One region of the Collimonas fungivorans genome, then DNA from elsewhere that is predicted to be linked to it. Evidence: predicted binding sites of a transcription regulator. Region 1 holds the regulator's gene; the other holds the start of a gene.
What was found. The regulator sigma-54, encoded in region 1, starts transcription at its own class of promoters, with help from an activator protein. The targets are predictions, from matches to a motif close to TGGCANGNAANCTGCTTT.

Region 1 (15,971 bases):
GCCGGGCGCGCCAAGATTTCCACTTCGGTGGTCAGTCCGTTCACCGGCATGCAGTTGGGGCCGAATGTGCGGGAAAAACAATTGCGCATGGATGCGCCGTCTTACCTGGTTGCCTGCGGCCTGGCCATGCGGAGGTTTGGCTGATGATCAAGATTAATCTACTGCCGCACCGCGAAGCCAAGCGCAAGCAGCGCAAGAACGCCTATTTCGCCCTGCTGCTGCTGTCGGCAATCATTGGCCTGATGGTGGTGCTGCTGGTCGGCGCATTCTTCGCAAACAGTATCTCGAACCAGACTGAGCGCAACCGCTTCATCACGGCGGAAAATACCCGCCTGGACGGCGAAATCAAGGAAGTCGCCACCCTCAAGCAGGAAATCGAAGCGTTGAAAGCGCGTCAGCAAGCCGTCGAGGATCTGCAAAGCGATCGCAACCAGCCGGTGTACCTGATGGATGAGCTGGTCAAGCAGGTGCCGGAAGGCGTCTACCTGAACTCCCTCAAGCAGGAAGGACAGCGGGTGGCGCTGAATGGCTATGCGCAGTCGAATGAACGGGTGTCCGAGTTGCTGCGCAACCTGGGCAACAATTCGGCCTGGCTGGAACGCCCTGACCTGATTGAAATCCGTTCCGCCAATATCGGCGGCACTGGCCGCGATAGCAAGCGCGTCTTCGCTTTCACCGTCAATGTCGGCATCAAACGGCCATCTGACAAGGACGCCAAAGATGCGGCAGGCGTTCCTGCGGCAGGCGTCCCTGCGGCAGGCGCGCCAAAAACGGCGGCAGCTGCGGGGACGGCAACCGCCGCCGCCACTGCAGCCCCGGCGGCAGCCGCGCCCAAAGCAACCTTGAAAGACGCCAAGTGATGGATATGAATAATCTGAGCGCCTCGCTGAGCGCGCAATTTCGCGGACTGAATGGCCGCCATCCCGGCCAATGGCCGATAGTTCCTCGCGTGCTGTCGGGCGTGGCAGTGTTCCTGCTGGTGTTGCTGGTAGGCTGGTTTTTGTACTGGAGCGATCAGCAGGATGAGCTGAATGCCGGCGAACAGAAGGAAGTGCAGCTGAAAGAACAGTACAAGTCAAAGATCCAGCAAGCCATCAACCTGGATGCATTGCAGAAGCAAAAACTGCAAGTAGCCGACTATGTCGCGACCCTGGAGAAACAATTGCCTAGCAAGGCGGAAATGGATGCCTTGCTGTCCGATATCAACCAGGCTGGCCTCGGGCGCGGCTTGCAATTTGAATTGTTCAAGCCAGGCCAGGTGGTAGTGAAGGATTACTACGCCGAGCTGCCCATCAATATCAAGGTGACCGGCAACTATCACGACGTCGGCTCATTTGCCAGCGACATCGCCAACTTGCCGCGCATCGTGACCTTGAACAATATGAATCTGACCACGGGCAAGGATGGCGTACTGAGCCTGGACGCGATCGCCAAGACCTTCCGCTACCTGGACAAGGACGAAGTGGCGGCGCAGCGCAAAGTCACTGATTCAGCTAAGCAGAAAGGTCAAAAATGACGTTTTTTCGCATTGGGCGTCTGACCCAGGTGACATTTTTTGTCGTATTCATCTCAACTTTGTCAGGTTGCGGCGACAGCGGCGTGCAGGAAGTGAAGGAGTGGATGGCTGACGTCAAGAGCCATACCAAGATAGGGATCCCGAAGCTGACCGAACCGAAGAAATTCATTCCCTTTACCTATGCCGGCGCGACCAGCATCGATCCATACAACCCCAGCAAGCTGCTGGTGGCGCTGGCCAAGCTGCAAGGCAAGTCAAACGGCTTGAAGCCGAACATGGATCGCCGCCGTGAAACGCTGGAAAACTATCCGCTGGATACCATCAAGATGGTGGGAACCTTGCAAAAAGTGGGTTTGAGCTATGTCTTGCTGCAAGTCGACAAGACCGTGTTCCAGGCCAAGGTGGGGAATTACATAGGACAGAATTTCGGCATGGTCACAGGCATCACGGAGTCCGAAGTAATTCTGAAAGAAATCGTACAAGATGCGTCCGGCGAATGGGTCGAGCGCGAAGCCAAGTTAGCGTTGCAGGAGAGCACAAAATGATTGCAGCAGGAAAAAAATTCGTTAACCTGAGCGTAACTAAGCTGAGCGTGGTGCGGCAGAAAGCCTTGATGCTGGGGGCGCTGCTGTGTTTGCTGGTGTCCGGAGCGCCGGCAATGGCGGCCGAAGACAATGCGATCACTTCGATCAACGCCAATCAGCAAGGCGCCAACGTCATCGTCAAGATCAGCTTCAAGCGTCCCCTGAGTACACAACCGACGGCGTTTGCCGTGATCAGCCCGGCGCGCATCGCTTTCGATTTTGTCGGCGTCGGCAATGCTACCGGCAAGACATCCCAGGATATCAGCCTGGGCGATGTGCGCAACGTGGTCGTGGCGCAGGCGGACGACCGCTCACGCCTGGTGTTCAACCTGAAACGCTCCTTGTCCTATGCCACTGCAATGGACGGCAACGCCTTGATCGTCACCATCGACGGCTCTGGCGGCCTGGCGACACCGGTCAATGCAGCTGGCTTGCCGGCGCGCCCTGCAGCCGCCTCGGCGGCGCAAGCAGCAGCGCCGGCGCCTGCCCCATTGTTGAATGGGAAACCAGCCCTGCGCGACATCGACTTCCGTCGCGGCACCGCGGGTGAAGGCCGGGTGGTGATTGACTTGCCGAATACCCAGGTTGGTGTAGACGTCCGTCAGCAAGGCCAGACGATCGTGGTGGACTTCCTGAAAACCAGCTTGCCGGATGTCTTGCGCCGCAAGCTCGATGTCGGTGATTTCGGCACACCGGTGAAAATGATCACCACCGTGACCCAGGGTGAGAATGTACGCATGATCATCGAGCCTAAGGGCCTGTGGGAGCAAAGCGCTTATCAAAGCGACAGCCAGCTGGTGATTGAAGTAAAGCCGATCAAGGAAGATCCGAACAAACTGGCGCAAGGCGCACAAGGGTATCGCGGCGACAAGCTTTCCCTGAATTTCCAGAACGTGGAAGTACGTTCAGTGCTGCAGGTGATTGCTGACTTTACCGGCCTGAACATCATTACCAGCGATACCGTCGGCGGCAACCTGACCCTGCGCCTCAAAGACGTTCCTTGGGACCAGGCTCTGGATATCGTGATGCAGGCCAAGGGCCTGGACATGCGCAAGAACGGTTCCGTCATCTGGATCGCACCTAAAGACGAGTTGCTGACCAAAGAAAAGCTGGAACTTGAACAGCGTTCGCAAATTGCCGAACTGGAGCCGTTGCGCACCGAGTCCTTCCAGCTGAACTATCAGAAAGCTGAAGCGTTCAAGAAAGTTTTCGGGATTGACGACTCGGGTGGCGGCGGCAGCGGCAAGAAGAACACAATCTTGTCAAATCGCGGCAGCGCCGTGATCGATCCGCGCACCAACCAGTTGTTCGTTACCGACACGCCGACCATCTTGCAAAATATCCGCAACCTGGTGCAGAAAATCGATATCGCTTCCAGGCAAGTCCTGATCGAAGCGCGCATGGTCGAAGCGAATGACGGCTTCAGCCGTAATCTTGGCGCCAAGCTCGGGTTTGGCTTCAATAGCAACAATGTCAGCGCCGGCGGCACGCAGCTCACTCCGACTACCGCGACAAACGGAGCAATTCCAGGCACCGGCGGAAATTCGGTGAATCTGCCGGCTAATCCTAGTACTGGTACGGCAGGTTCGGTGGCTTTGACCCTGTTCAATTCCGCTGCGTCGAAATTCATCAGCCTCGAGTTGTCGGCGTTGGAAGCGGACGGCCAAGGCAAGATCATCTCCAGCCCGCGCGTGGTTACAGCCGACCAGCAAAAAGCCCTGATTGAACAAGGTACTGAAATTCCATACCAGAATGCAACCAGCAGCGGCGCTACATCGGTAGAGTTCAAGAAAGCCAATCTGAAGCTGGAAGTGACTCCGCAAATTACCCCGGACGGCAATGTCATTTTGACAGTGGATGTGACCAATGACAGCGTGGGCGCGACGGTTCCAGGCGGTGTTGCAATCAATACCAAGCATGTTCAGACCCAGGTCCAGGTTGAAAACGGCGGGACGGTGGTGATCGGCGGTATTTATACTCAGACAATTTCAAATGATGTTAGTAAAGTACCATTGCTTGGAGATATTCCGGTTCTGGGTTATCTTTTCAAACAAACGGCAGTTGTTAACAAACGAACTGAATTATTGATTTTCCTGACACCGAAGATCGTCATCGACCGGCTCGCTGGGCACTAATTGCACAGAAGACACCGGTTTTGACACCGGTGTCTGCATTTTGAGCAAAAGGTTGAGTGGTGAAATGGTGCGGTACACAGGCAATATCTTTCTGGTAGGCCTGATGGGCGCGGGCAAGACTACGGTTGGCCGCGCTCTGGCAAAAAAACTCAACAAGCTATTCATTGATTCGGATCACGAAATCGAGGCGCGTACCGGCGTCTCGATTCCGTTGATTTTTGAAATAGAAGGCGAAGAGAGCTTTCGTCAGCGCGAGACGGAAGTAATACGCGACCTCAGCGGCAGGCGCGGCATCGTGCTGGCCACCGGCGGCGGCGCCGTCATGCGGCCGGAAAACCGCGAATATCTGAAAAGCCGCGGCACCGTCATTTACCTGCGTGCCAGCATCCACAATATCCTGCAGCGCACCAGCCGCGACAAGAACCGGCCGTTATTGCAAACTGCCGATCCGCGCCGGCGCCTGGAAGAACTGTCGCGGCAGCGTGAGCCGTATTATCGCGACGTGGCCGACATTGTCATCGACACCGGCCGACCTAACGTACAATTCCTGGTACACAGCATTTTGAGCCAGCTGGACCTGCTGCCCGACGAACCCGGGCAGGGATCGGGTACAGTTAACAACCAGGCCGGCGCTATCGTTCCTAATTCACCGAATTCGTCCATGGATCAACAGTTAACCCAGCAGTCCACTCCGCCGGCCCCGGCGCCGACCATCACGCTCCAGGTAGAACTGGGCGAGCGTAGCTACCCGATCGAGATCGGGCCGTCGCTGCTGAACGACCGCGAGCGGATCGCACGCCTGATCACTGGCAAGCAGGTCGCCGTGGTAACCAACACCACCGTCGCGCCGCTTTATCTGCAGGGGTTTAGCCAGGCATTGAAAGACGCCGGCAAGAGTGTGCTGGAAATCGTGTTGCCGGACGGCGAAGAAGAAAAGAACTGGGCCAGCCTGATGCAGATTTTCGACCGCCTGCTGGGCGCAAAGTGCGACCGCAAGACGACGCTGATCGCCCTCGGCGGCGGCGTGATCGGCGACCTCACCGGTTTCGCGGCTTCGGCCTACATGCGCGGTGTGCCGTTCGTGCAGATTCCGACTACCTTGCTGGCGCAGGTCGATTCCTCGGTGGGCGGCAAAACCGGCATCAACCACCCGCTCGGCAAAAACATGATCGGCGCCTTCTACCAGCCGCAAGCCGTGATCGCCGACACCATGACCTTGCACAGCTTGCCGGAGCGCGAGCTGTCGGCCGGGCTGGCGGAAGTGATCAAATACGGCGCCGTGATCGACGCCGAATTCTTCACATGGATAGAGGCCAATATCGGCAAGCTGATGGCGCGCGACAATGCCGCCCTGGCTTACGCCATCCGCCGCTCCTGCGAACTGAAAGCCGACGTGGTCCGGCAAGACGAGCGCGAAGGCGGCTTGCGCGCGATCCTGAATTTCGGCCATACCTTCGGCCACGCGATCGAATCCGGCCTGGGCTACGGCAAATGGCTGCACGGTGAAGCAGTCGGCTGCGGCATGGTGATGGCAGCGGACCTGTCGCACCGGCTGGGACATATCAGCGCGGTCGACAAGGAACGCGTCAGCGCGCTGGTGCGCGCCGCCGGCTTGCCGACCGAGGCGCCCAACCTTGGCGCCCAGCGCTGGCTGGAGCTGATGCAGATCGACAAGAAAAATGAAGATGGCCAGATCAAGTTCATCCTGATGAAACCATTGGGCGGCCACCTGATCACCGGCGCGCCGCAAGACGCACTGCTGGCGACGCTGCAGCAACTGGCCTCGGGAGACTTGCCACAATGAATCCGGAAGCGTCCCTTGCTCTCTATGCCGCACATTCTGCGCTGTCGCGAGGACGCCTGTTCGAGGAAACGCCACCCAGCGCCCGCAGCGAGTTCCAGCGCGACCGCGACCGCATCATTCATTGCACTGCATTCCGCCGCCTGGAATACAAGACCCAGGTATTCGTCAACCATGAGGGCGACCTGTTCCGCACGCGCCTGACGCACAGCATCGAAGTGGCGCAGATAGCCCGCTCGATTGCGCGCAACCTGCAGTTGAACGAAGACTTGGTGGAAGCGATTTCACTGGCCCACGACCTCGGACATACGCCATTCGGCCATGCCGGCCAGGATGCCTTGAATGACTGCATGGAGGGCCATGGCGGCTTCGAACACAATCTGCAGAGCCTGCGTGTGGTCGACCAGCTGGAACAGCGCTACGGTGCGTTTGACGGCCTGAACCTGATGTTCGAGACCCGCGAGGGCATCCTGAAGCACTGTTCGCTGGCCAATGCCAAGAAACTGGGCGATATCGGCGAGCGCTTCATACAGCGCAAGCAGCCGAGCCTGGAGGCGCAAGTCGCCAACCTGGCCGACGAGATCGCCTATAACAACCACGATGTCGACGACGGCCTGCGTTCAGGCTTGCTGACACTGGAGCAGATGAACCAGATTGATTTCTACGCAAGACATAGCCGCGAGGTCGAACGGCTGTTTCCGGGCCTGGGCGGGCGCCGTGCGATCAACGAGACGGTGCGGCGCATGATCAATGCCCTGATCACCGACCTGATCCAGACCTCGCAGCAACGAATCCTGGATGCCCGCCTGCAGAGCGTCGACGACGTGCGCAATGCGCCGCCCCTGATTGCATTTTCCGACGGCATGGCGCAACAGGCTGCCTTGCTGAAACGCTTCCTGCGCGAAAACCTGTATCGCCATTACCTGGTCAACCGCATGACGGCCAAGGCGCGCCGCATCGTCGCCGAACTGTATGCCTGTTTCAGCGCCGAACCGAACCTGCTGCCGCCCGACTACCAGCTCGACCAAGCTGGCGCCGCCGGTGCAAATTCGCAGGCGCGCGCGATTGCCGATTACATCGCCGGCATGACCGACCGTTATGCGATACGCGAGCACAGGCGCCTGTTCCTGGTGGACGAAGGCCATCTTTAATTGATATTCGGGCAGCAGGGCCATTTTCAGCTTCTTGATCTAATCGCAACAAATTGGGTTAGACTTTGTCGTTATCCATATAACCTCATGAGGATCACCATGCGACGCATATACCAAACGGCAGTGACTTTGACCCTGGCGGCGGCGGCTTCCGCTGCGCTGGCTTTATCGCTAAGCGACCTGAGCAACCAGGACGCCAGCAGCGGCCTGAAAGCCGCATTGCAAAAGGGCGCGGATGTTGCAGTGTCGAAGCTGGGCGTCGAGAACGGTTTCCTGAACAACGACAAGGTCAAGATCGGCTTGCCCAGCGTGCTCGATAAAGCCATGCCGCTGTTGCGGATGACCGGCCAGGGACAGAAGCTGGACGACCTGGTGGTGTCGATGAACCATGCCGCGGAACAGGCGGTGCCGCTGGCCAAGCCCTTGCTGTTGAATGCGGTCAAATCGATGTCGGTCACCGACGCAAAAAATATCCTGACCGGCGGCGATACCTCGGTGACCGATTTCTTCAAGCAAAAGACTTCGGCGCAGCTGGGCCAGAAATTCCTGCCTATCGTCAAAGGCGTGACCGATCGCAACGGCCTGTCGGCGCAATACAATTCGGTCATGGGACAAGTCGGCAAGACCGGCATGGTGCCGGCCCAGCAGAGTACCGTCGAAGGTTATGTCACGCAGCGCGCGCTGGACGGCCTGTACACCATCATCGGCGATGAAGAGAAAGCCATACGCCAGGACCCGGTCGGCGCCGGCAGCGCGATTATCGGCAAGGTGTTCGGCGCATTGAAGTAAAAGCGCCTGGCAGCGATAAACAATAATATGGTTTGAAACTAAGTTTGACAATAACAAAGGGCGCATTGACTGCGCCCTTGTTCATTTATTGGCGCGAGCCACACAGCTCGCGCAGGCCGGATCAGGTCGCGGCGGGGAGTTCTTCCGGCAGGTGCTTGATGGCATCGTGCTGGTGGTCTTGCATCTTGTCCTTGTACTTGATCACCTGGCGATCGAGCTTGTCGATCAGGGCGTCGATGGCGGCATAAAGATCATGGGCAATGCTTTCGGCATGCAGATCTTTTCCTTTTACGCGCAGATTGATTTCCGCTTTTTGGCGTTTTTCTTTTTCAGTAATCTTGTCGACCGTCAGGATCACGCTGATATCGATGACCTGGTCGAAATGGCGTTTGATACGCTCTAGTTTGCTTTGTACGTATTCGCGAATGGCAGGGGTTAACTCGAGGTGATGCCCACTGATGGTGAAGTTCATACAGCGCTCCTATCAAGAATATTGCTGGCGGTCCGGAGCAGGATACGCAGGATCTTTAAGCGGACGGTTCACTACAAACTGTCCTGGCAAGAACCAATGAAACCCGCTTGGTCAGCACACAGCAAGGGTAAGCTTTACAATCAAACCAGAAAAAACTACAAGGCTTTGCGTAAATTAACTGACGGAATTTTCAGTGCTTCGCGATATTTTGCGACGGTGCGGCGGGCAACCACCATACCTTGTTCCGCAAGCATGTCGGCAATCTTGCTGTCAGAGAAAGGATTTTTTGTATCTTCCGCTCCTATCAATTGCTTAATGAGTGCCCTGATTGCCGTTGAGGAAGCCTCTCCACCTGCCTCAGTAGCAACATGGCTGCCGAAGAAATACTTCAGTTCAAACATCCCGTGGGGAGTGAGCATGTATTTCTGAGTGGTTACACGAGAAATAGTACTCTCGTGTAGTCCCAGTGTATCAGCTATTTCACGCAACACAAGCGGCCGCATGGCGACCGCCCCGTGCGAAAAGAAATTCCTCTGGCGCTCGACGATTGCCTGCGCCACGCGCAGGATGGTGTCGAAACGCTGCCGCATATTCTTGATCAGCCACTTGGCTTCCTGCAACTGCGAAGTGAGGGCGCCGTCGCCCTTGCTTTGCTTGAGAATGTTGGCATACAGGACATTTACCCTGAGCCTTGGCATGACGTCATTGTTCAGCATCACCTGCCAGCCCTGCTTGCTGCGCCTGACGATCACGTCCGGCACCACATAGTCGGAGGTGTTGGCGGCGAACGCTGCGCCCGGATGCGGATTGCACTGCTTGATGACGGCCTGCGCCTCGCGCAGGTCCTCGTCGTCGCAGTCGAGCGCTTTCTTGATTTTGTTGAAATCGCGTTGCGCAAAAAGCATCAGGTGGTCTTGTACGATCGCCAACGCCAGGCGGCGCGTGACAAATGGCACTTTGATAAAACGCCTGATCTGCAAGCCCAGGCATTCCGCGGCATTGCGGGCGCCGACGCCGGCCGGGTCGAAACTCTGCACCATCTTCAGCGCCGTCGACAGTTCTTCGATGGCGATCTCCAGTTCCGGCGGCAGGCGCTCGAGGATCTCCTCCAGCGATTCTTCCAGGTAGCCGTTGTCGTCCAGCGCATCGATGGTCAGTTCGACCAGGGCGCGGTCGCGTATGTCGTTCAGCGTCTCGCGCATCTGCTGCAACAGGTGTTCGCGCAGGGTGCATTCGTGGGCTTCCAGCTGCGGCCGCGCATCTTCGTCATCCGGCGTCTTCGAACTGCGCGCGACGTCGTCGAAACTCCATTCGCTGTCACCGCTTTCCGCGCCGCTTTCGACGGCCGGCGGTGTGTCCAGGCCGGCTTCGCTTTCGCTCGGCGAGCTGCTCACTTCGCTGTCGCCCACCGGCGCGTCCATGGTTGACGTGGTGCCGCTGATGGCGCCGTCCGCCAGCAGGCGCACGGAGTTATCGAGCGGGTCGTCGACCCGTTCCAGCAGCGGATTGTCCGACAGGATCTGTTCCAGCTCCTGGTGCAGTTCGAGCGTAGACAATTGCAGCAGCCGGATGGACTGCTGCAACTGAGGCGTCAGCGCAAGATGCTGCGAGGTGCGTAGCTGGAGTGATTGTTTCATGGCTTCCGTGCAGACAATTCACTTGAATTTTCACTTGCATTTCTTTGTTCGGGGCAGGCTGCCGCAGCAGCGCGGCGAATTGCCTGTCCCCGACCGTTCAGTTGCGTTCCGCTGAAGCTACATGCGGAAATGCTCGCCCAGGTACACGCGCCGCACCGACTCATCGGCGATGATGTCGTCCGGACTGCCGCTGGCCAGCACGCTGCCTTGGTTGATGATATAGGCGCGGTCGCAGATGCCGAGTGTCTCGCGCACGTTGTGGTCGGTGATCAGCACGCCGATGCCGCGTTCCTTGAGGAAGCGGACGATGCGCTGGATTTCGATCACGGCGATCGGATCGATACCGGCAAACGGTTCGTCCAGCAGCACGAAGCGCGGATTGGTGGCTAGCGCGCGGGCGATTTCGACACGCCGGCGCTCGCCGCCGGACAGTGATAGCGCCTGGTTTTCACGCAGCTTCTCGATTTGCAGTTCATGCAGCAGTTTCTGCAGCTGCTCGTCGATTTCGGCCTTGGTGAGCGGCTTGCCGTTGGGCCGCTGCAGTTCCAGGACGGCGCGGATATTGTCTTCCACCGTCAGCTTGCGGAATACCGACGCCTCTTGCGGCAGGTACGACAGGCCAAGCACCGCGCGCCTGTGGATAGGCAAGCGCGAAATGTCGACGCCGTCGAGGTCGATCTCGCCGCCGTCCGACGGCACCAGGCCGACGATCATGTAGAACGATGTAGTCTTGCCGGCGCCATTGGGGCCAAGCAGTCCGACCACTTCGCCGCATCGGACTTCCAGCGAAACATCGTGCACCACCTGGCGCGCGCCGTAGCTTTTCTGCAGACCTTTGACGATCAGGGTGCTGGGAGCGCCGCTCACTGATGTGCTCACTGCGGCGCTCATTGCGGCGCCTTCGGGCGCGGCTGGATGACGGCGCGTATGCGTCCGGCGCCCGGCTGGCTGTTGCCGTTGACGGTATTGTTGACCGAATAGAATTCGGTGCGGCTGTCGTAGGAAATGAACTCGCCGTTGACTTCGTCGGTCGGCTTGTCGCCCTGCAGGCGGCGCATTTGCGCCTTGGAGAACAGCTTGGTGATTTCAGTCTTGCCGTCGTATTCGATGCGTTCCGCATGGCCGTCGATCCACAGGTCAGGACCGCCGTCGCGTTTTTGCTTGAACGTGGCGAGTTTTCCCGGATCCGCGTACAAGGTGGCGAACTGGTAGCCGGATGGGTCGGTGGTCACCACCACGCGGTCGGCTTTCATCAGCAGCGTGCCGCGTGTCAGGACCACGTTGCCGGTGGCGACATTGACCTGTTTGACGTCGTCATAGGTGAGCTGGTCGGAATCGATCAGCGTCGGTTTTTCGGAGTCTGCTTTTTCTGCATGCGCCAGGTTCACGGCGCTTAGCAACAGCAGGGATATGAAAAATAGTCGTTTCATGAAAAATCCTGGATAAAGGATAGAGCGGTATGCATAAAATAATTTGCAGGATCAGCGAGGTTTCGGCGGGAACACGCCATGCACCTTGCTGAACATTTTCAGCACCCGCGTGGAATTATTGAAATCCATGCCGGTGCCGTGCAATGTCGATTGTCCCAGTATCATTTCCACCGGCTTGTCGGATTGCATGACGTCATCGTCGGGCAATAGCAGCAGGTATTCGGATTTCAGGTGGAAATTGTCGGCCTGCGGCGTCTTAGGCCGGTCCGCATTGACGTTGCCGTACAAATGCACCTTGCTGTTGTTGTCTTCAATCTTGCCACGGTCGGCGCGCAGGTTCATCGGCGGCTTTTCCTTGTCCAGGCTATGGATCAGCGGCTTTTGCACGTCAAACGAATCGTCCCCCGGGTTGTGGGTCAGGAGGTCGCCGGCGATGTTGTAGCGCGGCTGGCCGGTGGGCGACATCTGCACGTAATTGAAATGCTCGACGAAATAATCCGGCGCGGTGCGCGTCACCTTCGGCAGCAGGTCTTCGGTATTCTTGTGCATCACTTGCATCAGCCAGAAACTGCCGAGCGCCAGCAGGATGAACAATATCAGCAGCAGCAGGAAGCGGAAGCGGTAAGTGGAGCGCAGGTTTTTCATGCGATGCCTGACGGTGTGGTGCGCAGGTACGACGCCAGCGTGGCGGCGTAGGTATTTTGCGCTTGCATGATCAGGTCGCAGATTTCACGCGCGGCGCCGTGGCCGCCGCCGGCCTGGGTGACGTAATGCACGCGGCTCCTGACATCGGCATGGCCGTTGGGCACGCTGACGGCGAAACCGACTTGCGACAGGATCGGCAAGTCGATCACGTCGTCGCCAATAAAACCGCAGGCATCCGGAGCCAGCTGCAGCTGCTCCAGCAATTTGACGAAAGCCGCATGCTTGTCGTGCACACCCTGCTGCACATGGGCGATGCCAAGGTCGCTGGCGCGCCGGCTGACAATCGCCGACTGCCGTGCGCTGATGATGGCGGTGGCGACGCCGCTTTGCTGCAGCTGCTTGATGCCATGGCCGTCGAGCGCATTGAAGCGCTTGAGCTGTTCGCCGTCGGCGCCATACAGCAGGCCGCCGTCGGTCAGGATGCCGTCGACGTCAAATATCATCAGGCGCACCCGCGCCGCGCGCGCCGTCAGGTCGGCGCGGTTGGCACTATCACCATCGCCCTGCTTGGCCAGGATCGTCATCAGATCACCTTGGCGCGCGTCAGGTCATGGATATGCAGCGCGCCGACCAGCGTGCCGGCGGCGTCGGTCACCAGCAGCTGGTTGATGCGGAACTGCTCCATCATGTGCACCGCGTCGACCGCCAGCTGGTCCGGGCCTATGCTGTGCGGATTGGCGTGCATGACGTCGGCGATCTTCAGCTTGGTGAAATCCTGCACCTGTTCGATCAGGCGCCGCAGGTCGCCGTCGGTAAATACGCCGATGGCATGGAATTTTTCATCCACCACCGCGGTCATGGCAATACCCTTGCGAGTGATTTCCAGCAGCGCGGTCGACAGCGACACGTCCGCGGTCACCGCCGGAATCGCTTCGCCGCCGCGCATGACGTCGCGCACATGGGTCAGCAGGCGCCGCCCGAGGGCGCCGCCGGGATGGGAGCGGGCGAAATCCTCTTCACGGAAACCGCGCGCGTCCAGCAGCGCCACGGCAAGAGCGTCGCCCATCGCCAGCGTGGCGGTGGTGCTGGCGGTTGGCGCCAGGTTCAGCGGGCAGGCTTCCTGGTCGACCTTGACGTCCAGGTGCACATTGGCCAGTTGCGCCAGCGCCGAGTCCTGGTTGCCGGTCATCGCAATCAGGCTGGCGCCCATGCGCTTGATGATCGGCACGATCGCCATCAGTTCGGCGGTTTCGCCCGAATTCGAAATGGCGATGAAAGCATCGTCCTCGGTCACCATGCCGAGGTCGCCGTGCGCCGCTTCAGCAGGATGGATGAACAGGGCAGGGGTGCCGGTAGAGGCCAGGGTAGCGGCGATCTTGCGCGCGATATGGCCGGACTTTCCTATCCCCGACACCACCACCCGGCCGCGGCAATTGAGCAGCAAGGCAATCGCCTGGGCAAAAGGATCGTCGAGGGCGTCGGAAATCCTGTTCTTTAGTGCGATGATGGCGTCGGCTTCGATTTGCAGGGTGCTGCGAGCAAGCTTCAGCGCACGGCCGGCATCGAATGACTGGGGCAGGGTTTGGGGCAAAATTTTGGTATCGGTTAGACTCATCCCGAAAGTATAAACGAAATCGCAAAGCAAAAAACTTGCCAGTCCCGATCGGCTTCAATTAATCTGTGTTCAGTCCTCACTATAGTGTTTCGCAAACAATGAAACACTGCGCGGTTGGCATTGCTGCAACATAATGTTGATATTGAAATAATTATTTACCAATCATGCTTACCGGACTAGAACTGACAATCTTGCTGCTCGGCTCCGCCGTACTAGGGGTGGTGGCTTTTCGCAGCTTCCACTTGCCGCCCATGCTGGGTTACCTGGTGGTGGGTATCCTGATCGGCCCGCATGCGCTGGGCTTTGCCGAAGACAACGCCACTACCCACGCGCTGGCCGAATTCGGCGTGGTGTTCCTGATGTTTTCGATCGGCCTCGAGTTTTCGCTGCCGAAACTGACGGCGATGCGGCATATCGTGTTCGGCCTGGGCATGGCGCAGGTTGGATTGACCATAGGCGCCACCATGCTGTTCAGCTGGCTGATGGCGCTGATCCTGCCGCAGCTCACCAATATCAGCTGGCAGGCTGCGTTCGCCCTGGGCGGTGCGCTCACCATGTCTTCCACCGCTATCGTGTCGAAACTGCTGACTGAGCGCATGGAACTGGAAAGCGAGCACGGCCGCCGCATCATCGGCATCCTGCTGTTCCAGGACCTGGCGCTGGTGCCTTTGCTGATCGTGGTGCCGGCGCTCGCCGAACATAACGGCAACCTGCTGGCGACGCTGGCCTGGGCCAGCGGCAAGGCGGTGCTGGTGCTGGCGCTGCTGCTGTTCTTCGGCCAGAAGCTGATGCGGCGCTGGTTCCAGATCGTGGTGCGGCGCCGCTCGCAGGAGCTGTTCATGCTGAACCTGCTGCTGGTCACGCTGGCCTCGGCCTGGATTACCGAGCGCGCCGGCCTGTCGCTGGCGCTGGGCGCGTTCATCGCCGGCATGCTGATCTCGGAAACCGAATACAAGCACCAGGTGGAAGAAGACATAAAATCGTTCCGGGACGTGTTGCTGGGCCTGTTCTTCATCACTATCGGCATGCTGCTCAACCTGCGCCTGGTGATCGAAAACTGGTGGCTGGTATTGCTGCTGCTGGCCGGCCCGGTGTTCCTCAAGTTCGTGCTGATTACGGCATTGGCAAAAATCTTCCGCGCTTCCACCGGCGTGGCGCTGCGCACCGGCCTGGCGCTGGCGCAGGCAGGGGAATTCGGTTTTGTGCTGCTGAACCAGGCCGGCGGCCTGCAACTGGTCGATCCTTTGCTGGTGCAGCTGATCCTGGCGTCGATGGTGCTGTCGATGCTGGCGGCGCCGTTCATCCTGGCCAAGTCCGATGCAATCGTGATGAAGCTGTCTTCCAGCGAATGGATGATGCAATCGCTGGCCTTGACCCAGATCGCCACCCGCACCATGGCCACCAAGAAGCACGTGATCATCGCCGGCTTCGGCCGCAGCGGCCAGAGCCTGGCCAAGCTGCTGGAAGAAGAAGGCATCGATTATCACGCGCTGGATCTCGATCCGGACCGGGTGCGCGACGCGCGCGCTGCCGGCGCCCATGTTTCGTACGGCGACGCCTCGCGCCGCGAAAGCCTGGTGGCGGCCGGCGTGCATCGCGCCGCCGCCCTGGTGATCACCTATGCCAGCACGCCCTCCGCCCTCAAAGTACTGCACCATGTGAGCGAGCTGGCGCCGGCCTTGCCGGTAATCGTGCGCAGCTACGACGATACCGATCTCGACCAGCTGCGCGCCGCCGGCGCCACCGAGGTGGTGCCGGAAGCACTGGAAGGCAGCCTGATGCTGGCCTCGCATGCGCTGGTCATGCTGGGAGTGCCGTTGCGCCGCGTGGTGCACCGGGTGCAGGCGACACGCGACGAGCGTTATGCTGCCTTGCGCGGGTTTTTCCATGGCATCGACGATGCGCAGGATGCTGCCGACCATCTGCAGGTGCGCCTGCACTCGGTAGCCCTGCCGGAAGGCGCGCGCGCCATCGGCCGTTCGCTGGCCTGGCTAGGCTTGCCGGAAATGGGCGCCGAGATCACCGCCCTGCGGCGCGGACGCAGCGGCATTCCGCTCACGCCAGAGGCAGTGTTGCAGGCAGGAGACATCGTTGTCCTGCGCGGCGCGGCGGACGCCATCTCTCGTGCGGAGGGGCGTTTGCTGCAAGCATGGACCAGCACCAGCCAGCACAGCGCCGAAGATCTTTGAAATAATA
Region 2 (15,971 bases), 1.3 Mb from region 1:
GAGGAAGGGCAGGGCCCGGACTGCAAAACAGAATTCAGGAATTAGGAGAAATACTCATGATTAAGCTTAACAACGTCAGCAAATGGTACGGCCAATTTCAAGTCCTGACCGATTGCACTACGCAAGTGGCCAAGGGCGACGTGGTGGTGGTGTGCGGACCGTCCGGTTCCGGTAAATCGACGCTGATCAAGACCGTCAACGGCCTGGAGCCGTTCCAGAAGGGCGATATCACGGTCGACGGCATCTCGGTCGGCGATCCCAAGACCAACCTGTCGAAACTGCGCGCGCGCATCGGCATGGTGTTCCAGAACTTCGAACTGTTTCCGCACATGTCGATCCGCGAAAACCTGACCATCGGCCAGGTCAAGGTGCTGGGCCGCAGCCAGGATGAAGCCAATGAAAAAGGCTTGAAGTACCTGGACCGCGTCGGCCTGATCGCGCAGAAAGACAAGTTCCCGGGCCAGCTCTCCGGCGGCCAGCAGCAGCGCGTGGCGATTGCCCGTGCGTTGTCGATGGATCCGATTGCGATGCTGTTCGACGAGCCGACTTCGGCGCTCGATCCGGAAATGATCAATGAAGTGCTGGACGTGATGGTCGGCCTGGCGCAAGAAGGCATGACCATGATGGTGGTGACGCATGAAATGGGTTTCGCCAAGAAGGTCGCCAACCGCGTGGTGTTCATGGACAAGGGCCTGGTGGTGGAAGATTGCACCAAGGACGAATTTTTCGGTGCGCCGCGCTCCGACCGCGCTCGCGATTTCCTGGCGAAAATCATCCACTGATCGCTGAGTATCGCCCAAGACAGTAAGCCGCCGCGGAGCATATCCGGGCGGCTTTTTTATTGCGGGTAGCCGGCTGCAGCAGCGCCGGCCAGCCGCAAACCGTCGGCATTTCGCGAAGCGCCGGCTCCGGCTGCGGTAAAATGACGCCCTAATCCGCAAGCCATGCCGGAGCGTTTTTTTGCAGAAGAGAATGAACATGACTGACGCCTTGACCGATACATTGACCATCACCCGCCCCGACGACTGGCACTTGCACCTGCGCGACGGCGTGGCATTGGCCGCCGTCCTGCCGCATAGCGCACGCCAGTTCGGCCGCGCCATCGTGATGCCGAACCTGAAGCCACCGGTGACCACTACCGCGCAGGCCGCGGCCTACCGCGACCGCATCCTGGCGGTGCTGCCGCCCGATCTGGCGTTTGAGCCCCTGATGACGTTGTACCTGACCAACAACACGCCGCCCGACGAAATCCGGCGCGCCAAGGACAGCGGCTTCGTGCATGCTGTCAAGCTGTACCCGGCCGGCGCCACCACCAATTCCGACGCCGGCGTGACTGACCTCAGCAAATGCTACAAGACGCTGGAAGTGATGCAGGAGCTCGGCATGCCATTCCTAGTGCATGGCGAAGTCACCGATCCGGCGATCGATATTTTCGACCGCGAAGCGGTGTTCATCGACCGTGTGATGCAGCCGCTGCGGTCCGACATGCCGGAACTGAAAGTGGTGTTCGAGCACATCACCACCAAGGACGCCGCCCAGTATGTCGAGAGCGCCAGTGGACCGGTGGCGGCTACCGTCACGGCGCATCACCTGCTGTACAACCGCAACGAAATCTTCAAGGGAGGCATCCGGCCGCATTATTACTGCCTGCCGGTACTGAAGCGGGAAGAACATCGGCAGGCATTGGTGCAGGCGGTGACTTCCGGCAGCAGCCGGTTCTTCCTCGGCACCGATTCGGCGCCGCATCCGAAGGGTTTGAAAGAGCATGCCTGCGGCTGCGCCGGCTGTTATACCGCATTGCATGCGATGGAGCTGTATGCACAAGCCTTCGACCAGGTCGGTGCGCTCGACAAGCTGGAAGCATTCGCCAGTTTTAACGGCCCGGCCTTCTACAACCTGCCGCGCAACCAGGGCACGGTGACGTTGAAGCGCCAGCCGTGGACTTTACCGGCGGAACTGCCGCTGGGGGAAACCACCCTGGTGCCGCTGAACGGCGGCGAAACGATAGACTGGCAATTCGCGTAAAGTTATTCAAAGCTTCGTTTTAAGCTTCGCTTAAAGCCTCGTTTTTCATCTTTTGCATCGACATGGTGCGATTTTTGCATGCTTGAATGGCAGGAGTGGATAAAGCTGTCCTCCATACTGTCTAATCGTAGCAAAGGCCCTGTTAGGGACGCGGATTTCAAGCATGCAAAGTCTACGTATCGTTGTTGTCAATCCAGTCGCCATCGAAGGCGACGACGATCCTGCGTTCGAAGCGCAGGCCGCACGTGGCAAGGCTTTGCGCATCGGCTTGCTGGAGGCTGGCTACAACATCATCGCTTCATTGCCGGCCGACCTTTACCTGCCCGAAAGAATTGCTCAGTTGCAACCAGACATGGTCATCATCGATGCTGAATCCGACGCCCGCGACGTGCTGGAGCATGTGGTGGTGGCGACGCGCGATGCGCGCCGTCCCATCGTCCTGTTTACCGAGGATGCAAAAACTTCCAGCATGGATGCGGCAATGGCCGCCGGCGTTTCCGCATACATCGTTGCGGGGCTGCAGACGGCGCGCATCAAGCCGGTGCTGGAAGTGGCGCTGGCGCGCTTCCGGCAAGAGCAGAAGCTGCTGGCGGAGCTGTCCGACACCAAGCTGAAGCTGGCTGAGCGCAAGCTGCTGGACCGCGCCAAGGGTTTGCTGATGGATCACCATAAGCTGAGCGAGCAGGAGGCTTATCAAAAGCTGCGGCGGCTGGCGATGGACAAGAACCTCAAACTGTCCGAAGTGGCGCAACGTATTATCGACGCTGCTGACCTGTTGGGCTGATCAAGCCGTCAACTGCACGCCCAATCGCTGCGAGCTTGTTTGGTGCATTGCACAAGGCCGGTGCGCTTTTTGAGCGAAAAACCGGCATGCTTGTGTACCGTTACGCGTTTTCCCTGCAAAAAATTCCTGGCACGTGGTTTGCATAGTCAATTTCAAGCGCCAACGCTGGCGCTGCTGGAATCGGCTAACGGCGGCCTTCTCCACATAAGACAAAGGTGTCTTTCCGCATGACTTGTTCATTGCGGGACGACGCCTTTTTTTGCGCCTTTTTTGTTGCAGGAAACAATCTGGAGCCACGCGATGGAATCAAGCAATGCACTGCAGCTAGACACCCCGGAGACGCCTAACACGCTTGTCGACGGCAAGCGCCGTCAACTATTACAAACCGCGACTCTCGCGGCAGGAGCCAGCATGTTAGGACTTTCCAGCACCGCAACTGGAGCTTGGGCCGCGGGTTCGGACAAACCGGAAAAGACCGAGGTCAAGATCGGCTTCATTCCGCTGACCGATTGCGCATCGGTGGTGATGGCGTCGCTGCTCGGTTTCGACAAGAAATACGGCATCAAGATCGTGCTCAGCAAGGAAGCCTCATGGGCCGGCGTGCGCGACAAGCTGGCCAACGGCGAGCTGGATGGGGCACATGTGCTGTCGGGCCTGATCTACGGCGTGCAGATGGGCATAGGCGGCCAGAAGAAAGACATGGCGATCCTGATGGGGCTCAACAATAACGGCCAGGCCATTACGCTGTCGAAGAAGCTGGCCGACAAGGGCGCTGTCGACGGCCCTTCGCTGGCCAAGCTGATGGCCAGCGACAAGCGCGAATACACCTTCGCCCAGACTTTTCCGACCGGCACCCACGCCATGTGGCTGTATTACTGGCTGGCCGCCAACGGCGTCAATCCGCTCAAGGACGCCAAGGTGATTACGGTGCCGCCGCCGCAGATGGTGGCCAATATGCGGGTCGGCAACATGGATGGCTTCTGCGTCGGCGAGCCTTGGGGTCACCGGGCGATCGTCGACGGCGTCGGCATTACCGCCATCACCACCCAGGAAATCTGGAAAGACCATCCGGAAAAAGTGCTGGGCACCACCGCAGAGTTCGCCGCCAAGAATCCGAACACCTGCCGCGCCTTGATCGCTGCCGTGCTGGAAGCGGGAAAATGGATAGATGCTTCGCTCGCCAACAAGAACAAGATGGCTGAAGCGATCGCTGACAAATCGTATGTCAACACCAGCAAGGACGTGATCGACCAGCGCATCATGGGGCGTTACCAGAACGGCCTCGGCAAGACCTGGGACGATCCGAACTACATGAAGTTCTACAACGACGGCCTGGTCAATTTTCCTTACCTGTCGGACGGCATGTGGTTCATGACGCAGCACCGGCGCTGGGGTTTGCTGAAAACCGATCCGGACTACCTGGCGGTAGCCAAGTCGGTCAGCCAGATCGCCCTCTACAAGGAGGCGGCGACGATGACCAACACACCAGTGCCGAAAGACGCTTTGCGGACTTCGAAACTGATGGATGGCACGGTGTGGGACGGCAAGAATCCAGCCGCTTATGCCGCCTCCTTCAAGATCCATGCATAGATCAATCCAGATACGTCACAACCGCGGTTTATTTGGGAGCCATCATGAGCGCAATCATGGACACAGCGGCAAATGCAAATCGCCAGGCGGCGACCATGGATAACAAGGCGGCGGAGGCTGCCGCCGATACTGTCGCCATTGCGCCCCGGCCGTTGCCGAAAACCGGCAGCCGCCGCAGCAGCATGCCATCCTGGCTGATGCAGATCATCGCGCCGCTGCTCGGCCTGGCGTTCCTGGTGCTGGTCTGGCAGATCATCGCGATGAGTAACAGCCAGTTCCCGACGCCGCTGCTGACCTTGCAGGAAGCGCTCAAGCTGTTTGCCGATCCGTTCTACCGGACCAGCCCCAACGACCAGGGCATAGGCTGGAACATCCTGGCTTCGCTGCAGCGGGTCGGCGTCGGCTTCGGCCTGGCGGCGCTGGTCGGGATTCCCCTCGGCTTCATGATCGGCCGCTTCAAATTCCTGTCCAGCATGTTCGGTCCCATCATCAGCTTGCTGAAGCCGGTATCGCCGCTGGCCTGGCTGCCGATCGGCCTGCTGGTGTTCAAGTCGGCCAATCCGGCGGCGATCTGGTCGATCTTCATCTGCTCGATCTGGCCAATGATCATCAACACCGCGGTCGGCGTGCAGCGAGTGCCGCAGGATTACATGAACGTGGCGCGCGTGCTCAACCTGTCGGAATGGAAAATCATCACAAAGATCCTGTTCCCTTCGGTATTGCCGTACATGCTGACCGGCGTGCGGCTGGCGATCGGCACCGCCTGGCTGGTGATCGTCGCCGCCGAAATGCTGACCGGCGGCGTCGGCATCGGTTTCTGGGTCTGGGATGAATGGAACAACCTTAACGTGCCGCACATCATCATCGCCATTGTGGTGATCGGCGTGGTCGGCCTGCTGCTGGAGCAATTGCTGGTGGCGCTGGCTAAGACGTTTACCTATGAACAGGTATCGAATTAACCGAAGTCGAGGACAACATGGAACAACGCGACGCCAAATTCATCGATATCCATCAGGCCGAAATGGTGTTCAACACCAGCAAAGGCCAGTTTCACGCGCTGCGCGATATCAACCTGACCGTGCGCAAGGGCGAGTTCGTGACCCTGATCGGCCATTCGGGCTGCGGCAAGTCGACCTTGCTGAACCTGATCGCCGGCTTGCTGCTGCCGAGCGACGGCGTGCTGATTTGCGCCGGCCGTGAAATTGGCGGACCGTCGCCGGAACGGGCAGTGGTGTTCCAGAACCATTCGCTGCTGCCCTGGCTGACCTGCCACGAAAATATCCATCTCGGCGTCGAGCGCGTATTTGCCGCCAGCGAAAACAAGAGCGCCTTGAAGGAGCGCACCAAGGCCGCGTTGGCGATGGTGGGGCTGACCGCGGCCGGGCAAAAGCGTCCGCATGAAATTTCCGGCGGCATGAAACAGCGGGTCGGCATCGCCCGCGCTTTGGCGATGGAGCCCAAGGTCTTGCTGATGGATGAACCGTTCGGCGCGCTAGACGCGTTGACCCGCGCCCACCTGCAGGACGAGTTGCTGAAGATCGTCGCCAAGACCGGATCGACGGTGGTGATGGTGACACACGATGTCGACGAAGCCGTGCTGCTGTCCGATCGCATCGTGATGATGACCAACGGTCCGGCCGCCACCATCGGCGATATCGTGCAGGTGCGGCTAGAGCGGCCGCGTGAACGCGTGGCGCTGGCGCAGGATCCTTTGTATGCGGAGTACCGGACCTCGGTGCTGGAATTCCTGTACCGCAAACAGGCGCATCCGGCGGCGCAAGCGGCGTGAAAGCGGCCTGGAGTGCAGATATGAAACCACAAGGCAAAGTGATGCTGGTCGGCGCCGGCCCCGGCGATCCCGATCTGCTGACGCTGAAGGCAGTCAAGGCCATCGCGCAAGCCGATGTGCTGCTGGTGGACGACCTGGTCAATCCCGAGGTGCTGATGCATGCGCCAGGCCGCGCCAGGGTGATCCATGTCGGCAAGCGCGGCGGTTGCCAGTCGGCCTCGCAGGAATTCATCGAACGCCTGATGGTGCTGGAAGCGCAGGCGGGTCATTGCGTAGTGCGCCTGAAAGGTGGTGATCCGTATCTGTTCGGACGCGGCGGCGAAGAGCGCGCGCATTTGCGCCGGCAAGGCGTGGCGGTCGAAGTGGTGCCGGGCATTACCAGCGGCATGGCGGCCGCAGCCAGCATCGGCATTTCAGCTACCCATCGCGACCATAGCCAGGGCGTGATTTTCGTGACCGGCCATGGCAAGAGCGAGAGCGCACAGCCGAACTGGAAAGCGCTGGTGGCGGCGGGCATGACGCTGGTGGTGTACATGGGCGTGGCCCGCTGTGCGCAATTGCAGCGCAGCCTGCTGGCGGCGGGCATGGCAGCTGCCATGCCCGCCGCGGTGATCCAGTCGGCGACCCTGGCGACGCAGGCGCAACTGCTGACCAGCCTCGGCCAGCTGCCGCAGGCCCTGCAAGACAGCGGCCTTGGCAGTCCAAGCATTATCGTCATCGGCGAAGTAGTGCGTTGCGCCGATACTTTCGCCGAGGTTTGCGCCGATCTCGGCCAGCAGAATTTGCAGCGGGCTGTGGGCTGAACCGCTTGCGCGCAAGGTAAAATGCGCGGCAAATGCCTACTCCCGCCGCCCTCATCGATTGGTCACAACCCTGGCTCAAGCCGTTCCGCATCCTCGGCCGGCGCCTGAGCACTGCGGCCTCAGTTTCCGATAATTGGCGGCTGGCCTTGAATGCGCTCGCCCAGGAGCGCGGCATCCGCAATTACCAGGGGCTGCCGATCAGTTTTGTGGCGCAGGCCGAATTGCCGCCGGCGACCGCTTACGAAGCATTCATCGGCAGCAGCGGCAAAGTGCCGACCCGCGACAACCTCCACGATTTCCTGAATGCCCTGATCTGGCTTTCGTTCCCGGCCATCAAGGCGCGCCTGAATGCACTGCAGGCGGCCGAGCTGGCCAAGGCCGGCACTGTCTCCGGCGCTAGCCAGCCGCGTGGCGCAGCGCGCGATGCCGCTACCATCTTTGATGAAAACGCCGCTTTGCTGCTGGTGCCGGATAACGCCGCGGGGCTGGCGCTCAGCGCTGCCCTGCGCCAGCACCAATGGCAGCAAGTGTTTGTCGATCAAGGCCACATGTTTGGCGGCGAAGCCGAGATCTGGCTGTTCGGCCACGCCTTGCTGGAAAAACTGGTGCAGCCGTACAAGGCGATTACGGCGCACACCCTGGTGCTTGGCGTGCCGGAATCCTATTTCGCGTTGACCGATGAAGCCAGGCGCGGCTGGATCGATCAGCGCATTGCCGCCGAACTGGCGCAGCCTGATGCGCTGATCGGGCGCCTGACGCCATTGCCAGTGCTGGGCGTGCCGGGCTGGAGCGGCGGCCAGGACCAGGCCTTCTATGCCGACGTCGCGGTGTTTCGCCCAAAGCGCGGCAAGTGAGGCGGCAAATGATGCCGGCCTGATAAAATCGACTTACTTAATTTTAAAAGTGACTCATCGCATGCAATTCCTGGACAAAGCCATTACCGATTTCGACAACGCCTTGCGGGTGATCACCGGACAGGCTTCGGCTTCGCGTCCGAATCCGGCGCTGCTGGCTGCCGACGGCGTGCTGGATGCGGCCGAGCAGCGCCACAGCGCCGGCCTGATGCGGGTCAATCATGTCGGTGAAGTTTGCGCCCAGGCACTGTATGACGCCCAAGGCCGTTTCGCCCAAGGCGATCCGATCAAGCAGCAATTCGCCGAAGCGGGCAGGGAAGAGGAAGACCACCTGGCCTGGACCGCGGAACGCTTGCGCGAGCTGGGTTCGCATGTCAGCTTGCTCAATCCGCTGTGGTATGCCGGTTCTTATGCGCTGGGGACGCTGGCGGCGCGCCTGGGCGATGTGCGCAGCCTGAGTTTTGTATCGGAAACCGAGCGTCAGGTTGAAGCACATCTCAGCAGCCATCTGGAACAGCTGCCGCTGCAGGACGCCAAGTCGCGCGCCATCGTCGAGCAGATGCGCGAAGATGAAATCGCCCATGGCGCAGCAGCGCGCGCGTTGGGGGCGGCAGAAATGCCGCGTCCGGTGCAAAAGGTGATGCAGGCGATGTCGAAAGTGATGACGACAGTCGCCTACCATATCTGAAGAACTAGCGTCGTGTCATGCCTCATCTGTCGGCATCTCGCTTGTCCTTGACCCGTATCGCGTCGTTGCGCCTCGTCGCCATAGCCCCGCTATGTCTCCTCGGCACGCCTAGCGCTACGGGCCAAGGCCGGCGCGATATACCGACAGATGAGGCATGACACGACACTAGGCTTCGACTGCGGTTTCCGCCAGGTCGTCGACGATGTCGAAGGAGTGGGTGATTACGGCGGTTTTTTCCAGCATGATCGAGGCCGAGCAGTATTTTTCATGCGACAGCTTGATTGCGCGTTCCACCAGGTTGGGTTTCAGGTTGCGGCCGCGCACGGTGAAGTGGAAGTGGATCTTGGTGAATACCTTGGGTTCTGTCTCTGCCCGTTCCGATTTCAGCGTGACGTCGCAGCCGCGGATGTCCTGGCGGCTTTTGCGCAGGATCAGCACCACGTCATAAGCGGTGCAGCCGCCGGTGCCGGCCAGCACCACTTCCATCGGCCGCGGCGCCAGGTCGCGTCCGCCGCCGTCCGGCGCACCATCCATCGTCAATATGTGGCCGGAGCCGGTTTCTGCCAAAAACGTCATGCCGGACGAGCCGGTCCAGCGAACAGTGCATTCCATATGATCTCGTGAGAGTGATTGTGTCGTCATATTCTAACTGCTCTTGGCGGACCCGGTTTAGCCGGATTTTGTTGCATAAAAGAAAATTAAACCGTAAATTTTTACTAAAAATCTCGATTCTCTACCTTGCGATGCACAATTCTGTTTGCTAAGATCAATCTAATCGTTGCAAGATTGATTCTCGGCAACGAACACCATGTCTCCTCCACCCCTCCACAGGAGTGGATTTAAACCCGACGCCACAGCGCAGTTCGGGTTTTCTTTTATCCGGAACACCGGTTGCAGGTGTTTAGGACCTGGGTTACAACCGCATTTACAACATTCCATAGCGCAAACGGTCATTTTTTTCAATCGGTTTGACGCCAAGTCCTTGAAAAGGCTATAATTTACGGCTTTTCCGTTTGCTCAGGAAAAGATAACAAGGAAGAGTCTGTCGCTGATGCAGGACGATGTTCCGGTCTAAAAGCCGGGTTTTCGATAGCGGCGGAACCACCATTTGAGCGAATTAAACTAGTTAGGAAGTCAACATGAAAACTTTTTCCGCTAAGGGCCATGAAGTCCAGCGTGATTGGTTCGTGATTGACGCGACGGACAAAGTCCTCGGACGTGTTGCCAGCGAAGTGGCACTCCGACTGCGCGGCAAACACAAACCGGAATTTACTCCACACGTTGATACCGGCGATTTCATCGTCGTCATCAATGCAGGCAAACTGCGCGTCACTGGCGCCAAGGCAACCGACAAGACATATTTCCGTCACTCCGGTTACCCAGGCGGCATCTACGAAACAAATTTCCAGAAAATGCAACAGCGTTTTCCAGGTCGTGCGCTGGAAAAAGCGGTCAAGGGCATGCTGCCTAAGGGTCCGCTTGGCTACGCCATGATCAAGAAGCTCAAAGTGTACGCAGATGGCAGCCATCCGCACACCGCGCAGCAACCTAAAGCACTTGAACTCTAAGGAATAGACATGATCGGTAACTACAATTACGGAACCGGCCGTCGCAAGAGTGCAGTGGCTCGCGTTTTCATCAAGTCCGGCTCCGGCCAAATCGTCGTCAACGGCAAGCCAGCGAATGAATATTTTTCGCGCGAAACCGGCCTGATGGTGATTCGCCAGCCACTGGAACTGACCAACCATGTCGAAACTTTCGACATCAAGGTCAATGTCAGCGGCGGCGGTGAATCCGGCCAGGCTGGCGCAGTTCGCCACGGCATCACTCGTGCACTGATCGACTACGATGCAACTTTGAAACCGGAGCTGTCCAAAGCCGGCTTCGTTACACGTGATGCACGTGAAGTTGAACGTAAGAAGGTCGGTCTGCGCAAGGCACGCCGCGCAAAACAATTCTCCAAGCGCTAATCTACGCTTTCAGAATATCGAAAAGCCGCCAGGTTTGCGCCTGGCGGCTTTTTGCCATTTGCTGTTGGATTATTGTGTTGACTGTTGCGCTCTTTATCAAAAGGTAACATTGGGAAACACGCTGCAGCGCCTGCGCCAGCAAGGGATTTCCGATTTCAATGTTAAGCCGCCCTAACGATTCATTGGCTGATAAAATAGCCAGCTCTTGGCGGCAATTCACCCAGAATACCGGGTCCAACATCGTACTATTTTCATATCGGGTTTAAAGACGGATTGCGAAAATGTACAGCTCCATGCAAGGAAAAAAGATGATCAAAGTCGGGATTGTGGGTGGTACGGGTTATACAGGGGTCGAGTTGCTGCGTTTGCTGGCAACCCATCCGCATGCGCAGCTGCAGGCAGTGACTTCGCGCAAGGAAGACGGCATGCCGATTGCCGACATGTACCCGTCTTTGCGCGGCCGTGTTGCGCTGGCGTTTTCTGCGCCTGAAAAAGCCCGCCTGACCGACTGCGACGTGGTGTTCTTCGCCACTCCGCACGGCGTCGCCATGGCGCAGACGCCCGAGCTGCTGGAAGCCGGCGTCAAAGTGATCGACCTGGCTGCCGATTTCCGCCTGCAGGACACTGCGGTGTTCGAGAAATGGTACAAGATGCCGCACAGCTGCCCTGAGCTGCTGAAGGAAGCCGTATACGGTTTGCCGGAGCTGAACCGCGCCGCCATCAAGGGCGCGCGCATTATCGGCAATCCGGGTTGTTACCCGACCACCATGCAGCTCGGCCTGGCGCCGTTGCTGAAAGCCGACGTGGTCGACGCTTCGCACCTGATCGCCGATTGCAAATCGGGCGTATCCGGCGGCGGCCGCAAGACGGAAATCGGCATGCTGTTCTCGGAAGCCAGCGACAATTTCAAGGCTTACGGCGTGTCCGGCCATCGGCATTCGCCGGAAACTCTGGAGCAGCTCGGCAAGCTGACCGACAAGAAAGTCGGCCTGTTGTTCACGCCGCATCTGGTGCCGATGATCCGCGGCATGCATTCGACCATCTACGCGCGCCTGACCAAGGACATCGACAACGCGGCCTTGCAGGCGCTGTTTGAAGATGCCTACAAGGATGAGCCGTTTGTCGACGTGATGCCGTTAGGCTCGCATCCGGAAACCCGTTCCACCCGTGCTTCGAACATGCTGCGGATCGCCTTGCATCGTCCCGACAACGGCGACACCCTGGTGCTGCTGGTGGTGCAGGACAACCTGGTCAAAGGTTCTGCCGGCCAGGCGGTGCAATGCATGAATCTGATGTTCGGCCTGGAAGAGACTACCGGCTTGCTGCACGTGCCAGTCATGCCATGACGCCATCCGTTTGCGTTTTTGAGCGGCCGAGCCGGCAGCGATGAAGTATAAATTGTGGGTTCGGCGCATGTCGATTTCGGCGCCGAAGATGACGGTGAAGAGCCATTACCCATGGCCGCTGAAAGCGCTTTTCCTGGCGCTGGTGCTGGGTTTTGGCGGCGCGATTGCACTCTGGATATATGACCTCGGGCGCGATTTCACCGGCCACAGCCCGGTAGTCAGCAAACAGCAGCTGGCCGACCTGAATGAAAAAGTGGGCGCCTTGACGGCGGAGCGGGACCGTTTCTCGAGCACCGTCAATGCCGCCGAAAGCCGGCTCAATATCGAGAAAGCGGCGCAGGAACAGCTGGGCCAGCAAATCAAGGTGCTGGAAACCGAGAATGCCAAGCTGAAAGAGGACCTCGCATTCTTCGAGGGCCTGCTGCCGAATGCGACGGGCAGCCAGGGCATCACCATCCAGCGCCTGACCGCCGAATTGTTGACGCCTACACAATTGCGCTATCGAATGTTGATCATGCAGGGCGGCAAGGGTGCCAATTTTGTTGGAAATGTGCAACTATTGGTGACTGCGACTGTGGCGGGTAAAAGCACGGTGCTGACTTTCCCGGGCGCCAGCGCCACGGCTGCAGAAAAGACCGCTTCCCAGCTGGATTTCAAGTATTACCAGCGCGTCGAGGCCGAACTGACCTTGCCGGAAGGCGCCGTGGTCAAGGCGATTCAGGCCAAGGTCATGGAAAAGGGCCAGATGCGGGCGCAGCAAACCTCTAATTTGTAAAAAAGGAAACATCATGTTCAACCGTAAAGCAAAGAGCACTATCGATAGCTTGATTGGTTCGTCGACCAGCATCCAGGGCGATGTCCACTTCAAGGGCGGTCTGCGCATCGACGGCAATGTGAAAGGCAATGTAGTGGCGGAGCCTGGCGAAACCAGCGTCCTGGTGATTTCCGAGAGCGCCAAGGTGGAAGGCGACGTGCGGGTCGCCCACCTGGTGGTCAACGGTGAAATCAGCGGCAATGTTTATTCTGCCGAACTGCTTGAATTGCAGCCAAAAGCCCGCATAACCGGTGATGTCAATTACAAGGCGCTGGAAATGCACAGCGGCGCCCTGGTAAGCGGCAAACTGACCCATGAACAGAATGTGGCTGAGCCGGTATTGAAACTTGCCATGTCGCAAACTGGCTGAGATTTGGGTGTGTAGTGTTTCGTAAGTAATGGAGCTTCAGAAGTGGTGTATTTTTGCGTCAGGCTAGGCGCAAACCGGAGCGATAGCGGGACTATCGCGAGGATTTGCAACGACGCCTGGCGTGAAAAGACGCCGCTTATGAAGTTGCATTATTTGCGAGACACTGCACTAGCCTGCAAGAATCCGGGCAAGCGCCTATAATGCAGTATTGTATGTACCCCGCAGGAGCCAAAAATGAATGCTGTCGCTGAAATTCAAGATGTAGTCGCCTCGCCGATCGTGTTTACCGATAGCGCTGCCGCCAAGGTTGCGCAACTGATCGAAGAAGAAGGCAATCCAGACCTCAAATTGCGCGTTTTCGTGCAAGGTGGCGGTTGCTCCGGTTTCCAGTACGGATTCACCTTCGATGAAATCGTCAACGAAGATGACACCACGATGAGCAAGAACGGTGTGCAACTGCTGATCGATTCGATGAGCTATCAATACCTGGTCGGCGCTGAAATCGACTACAAGGACGACCTGGAAGGCGCGCAATTCGTGATCAAGAATCCGAATGCGACGACTACCTGCGGTTGCGGTTCTTCCTTCTCGGCTTGATGAAGTAATTACCTAAGCAACACGCGGCTCTTGAAAAAGGACGCCGGGAGGAATCCCCGGGCGTCCTTTTTTATTGCCCGTTTTATTGCTTTGCGTGTCCGGCAGGATGCCCTCAAGCGGGATACAGCGCTCCCAGGATCCGTAAATCGCGCGCGCCAGTCACCAGCGGCAGGTTACCCGGCTGACGTTGGTCAAAACGCAGCGCCAGCCAGGCGAAAGCCACTGCTTCAACATGGTTGGGAGCAATGCCGAGCGCCTCGGTAGATTGCACGGTTGCCGCCAGGTGGCGTTTTTGCAGCGCTTGCGCCAGTTGCTGCATCAGGTAGGGGTTATAAGCGCCGCCGCCGCAGACATACACGGTTTGCGCCGCTGGCGCATGTTGCGCGATCGCGTCGGCGATGGTGGTAGCGGTCAGCAGCGCCAGCGTGGCCTGTACGTCGGCGGCGGCAAGCTGAGGCAAACCGCCGAGATGGCGCGCCAGCCAGGCTTCATGGAACAGATCGCGCCCGGTGCTTTTGGGCGGCGCGGCGGCAAAATAGTCTTCCTTGCGCATGGCGTCGAGCAAGGCCGGCGCCGGTTGGCCGCTGGCTGCCCACAAGCCATTCTCGTCGTAGTCCTTGCCGTGATGGCGCTTGATCCATAAATCCATCAGGACATTGCCCGGGCCGGTATCGAAGCCGATGACGTCTCGGCTCTGGCCCGGCGTTGCATGGCCCAGCGTCTCATGGTCATACAGCACGCTGATGTTGGCGATGCCGCCGATATTCACCACCACTCGGGTTTGCGCCGGATCGGCGAACACGGCCTGGTGAAAAGCCGGCACCAGCGGTGCGCCCTGGCCGCCGGCGGCGATGTCACGGCTGCGGAAATCGGCGATGACGTCGATCCCGGTCAGCTCGGCCAGCAGCGCCGGATTGTTGGCCTGGCGCGTGAAGCCCAGTTCGGGCCGGTGCCTGATGGTCTGGCCGTGGACGCCGATGGCACGGATCTGGTCTGACCGCAAACCAGCGTCCGCCAGCAGGCGCTCGACGCAAGCAGCGTAATGTGAACTCAGGGTATTGGCGACCAGCGCTTCGCGTTCGATTTCGTCCTGGCCGGCGGTTTGCAGCGCCATCAGTTCGGCCCGCAGCGAGGCAGAAAACGGCACGTAGGCCGACGCCAGGGTGGCTACCGGATGCTGCCCCGGGGTGCCGGGAAATGCCGCGATGACGCCATCGACGCCATCCAGGCTGGTGCCGGACATGAGGCCGATGAACAAGCCGCTTTGGATAGTTGGAGTGGGCATAATAAAACCGTTGTGAGATCAGCTGATTTTACTAGCGACTCGACAACGGTTCTAAGTTTATTCCGAATTCGGCAAACCCCAGGCTCGCCGAAAGTTTATTTTGACGCCAGTTTGGTCGCTGGCACGGCAGCCGTTTCCCCGCTCAGCAAGTTAAAGCGATGGGTGATGTCGGCCGCCACCGTCTTGAAGCGCTCCAGTTCAACCCCGGCCAGCGGGCTGGCGGTAGGCACCACCACCGACATCGGATCGCGCGGTTCGTTGGCGACCCGGAATTCGTAATGCAAGTGCGGGCCGGTAGCCCAGCCGGTCATGCCGACATAGCCGATGACATCGCCCTGGCTGACCTTGCCGCCTTTGCGCGAGGTCGGCGCAAAGCGGCTCATGTGCGCATACACCGTTGAGTATTTGCTATCGTGCTTGATGATGACCACGTTGCCATAACCGCTTTCAACGCCGGCAAAGTCGATCACGCCGTCGGCGGTGGCATGGATAGGCGTGCCGGCAGCCGCAGCAAAATCAACGCCGGTATGTTTTTTCCACTTGCCCAGAATAGGGTGCACGCGCATCGAGAAGCCGGAAGAAATACGGGTAAAGGTCAGCGGCGATTTCAGGAAGGCCTTTTTCAGCGATTTGCCGTCGAAACCGTAGTAGCCGCCCTGGCCGCTGCCAGGTTCGTCAAACCAGACTGCCTGGAACGGCTTGCCGCCATTCACGAATTCGCCGGCCAGGATGCGTCCGGCGCGCAGGAACTGGCCGTTTTGCCAGAATGTTTCGTAGGCGACATTAAAATGGTCGCCGCGCTTCAGGTCGGAAGCAAAATTGATGTTGGTGCCGAACATGGCGACGATTTGCGAGGCCACGCTGTCGGGGATATCGGCGGCGTCGGTGGCGGCGAACAGCGAGGAGCGGATCACGCCGGTATGCATTTCGACGCGCCGTTCAACCGTGGCGGTTTCTTCGCTGACGGTAAACTTGTCGCCGTCGCGGTGGATCAGCAGATTGGTCGGCGTATCGTCGCCGTCGGCAATCGTCGCGCGCAGCATCTGCAGCACGCCG

Region 2: a site for sigma-54 is predicted at 2,937-2,954, ahead of CFter6_RS22240 (CmpA/NrtA family ABC transporter substrate-binding protein). Genes of this name have one in related genera too.

Annotation. Positions count from the first base shown of each region.
Region 1 is NZ_CP013232.1:754,980-770,950, forward strand. It holds gene CFter6_RS03180 (pilus assembly protein PilM) at 1-144, shown strand, start outside; gene CFter6_RS03185 (PilN domain-containing protein) at 144-860, shown strand; gene CFter6_RS03190 (type IV pilus inner membrane component PilO) at 860-1,516, shown strand; gene CFter6_RS03195 (pilus assembly protein PilP) at 1,513-2,061, shown strand; gene pilQ (type IV pilus secretin PilQ) at 2,058-4,235, shown strand; gene aroKB (bifunctional shikimate kinase/3-dehydroquinate synthase AroKB) at 4,300-6,039, shown strand; gene CFter6_RS03210 (deoxyguanosinetriphosphate triphosphohydrolase) at 6,036-7,187, shown strand; gene CFter6_RS03215 (DUF4197 domain-containing protein) at 7,287-7,976, shown strand; gene hpf (ribosome hibernation-promoting factor, HPF/YfiA family) at 8,098-8,448, opposite strand; gene CFter6_RS03225 (RNA polymerase factor sigma-54) at 8,604-10,085, opposite strand; gene lptB (LPS export ABC transporter ATP-binding protein) at 10,203-10,976, opposite strand; gene lptA (lipopolysaccharide transport periplasmic protein LptA) at 10,973-11,515, opposite strand; gene lptC (LPS export ABC transporter periplasmic protein LptC) at 11,567-12,160, opposite strand; gene CFter6_RS03245 (KdsC family phosphatase) at 12,157-12,744, opposite strand; gene CFter6_RS03250 (KpsF/GutQ family sugar-phosphate isomerase) at 12,744-13,775, opposite strand; gene CFter6_RS03255 (monovalent cation:proton antiporter family protein) at 13,940-15,964, shown strand.
Region 2 is NZ_CP013232.1:5,062,754-5,078,724, reverse strand. It holds gene CFter6_RS22255 (amino acid ABC transporter ATP-binding protein) at 57-782, shown strand; gene pyrC (dihydroorotase) at 979-2,025, shown strand; gene CFter6_RS22245 (ANTAR domain-containing response regulator) at 2,189-2,809, shown strand; gene CFter6_RS22240 (CmpA/NrtA family ABC transporter substrate-binding protein) at 3,110-4,399, shown strand; gene ntrB (nitrate ABC transporter permease) at 4,582-5,358, shown strand; gene CFter6_RS22230 (ABC transporter ATP-binding protein) at 5,376-6,188, shown strand; gene cobA (uroporphyrinogen-III C-methyltransferase) at 6,209-6,991, shown strand; gene CFter6_RS22220 (DUF3025 domain-containing protein) at 7,024-7,845, shown strand; gene coq7 (2-polyprenyl-3-methyl-6-methoxy-1,4-benzoquinone monooxygenase) at 7,907-8,533, shown strand; gene CFter6_RS22210 (OsmC family protein) at 8,699-9,145, opposite strand; gene rplM (50S ribosomal protein L13) at 9,673-10,101, shown strand; gene rpsI (30S ribosomal protein S9) at 10,111-10,503, shown strand; gene CFter6_RS22195 (hypothetical protein) at 10,505-10,744, opposite strand; gene argC (N-acetyl-gamma-glutamyl-phosphate reductase) at 10,812-11,849, shown strand; gene CFter6_RS22185 (DUF6776 family protein) at 11,917-12,624, shown strand; gene CFter6_RS22180 (bactofilin family protein) at 12,638-13,033, shown strand; gene erpA (iron-sulfur cluster insertion protein ErpA) at 13,268-13,630, shown strand; gene CFter6_RS22170 (anhydro-N-acetylmuramic acid kinase) at 13,743-14,915, opposite strand; gene CFter6_RS22165 (M23 family metallopeptidase) at 15,011-15,971, opposite strand, start outside.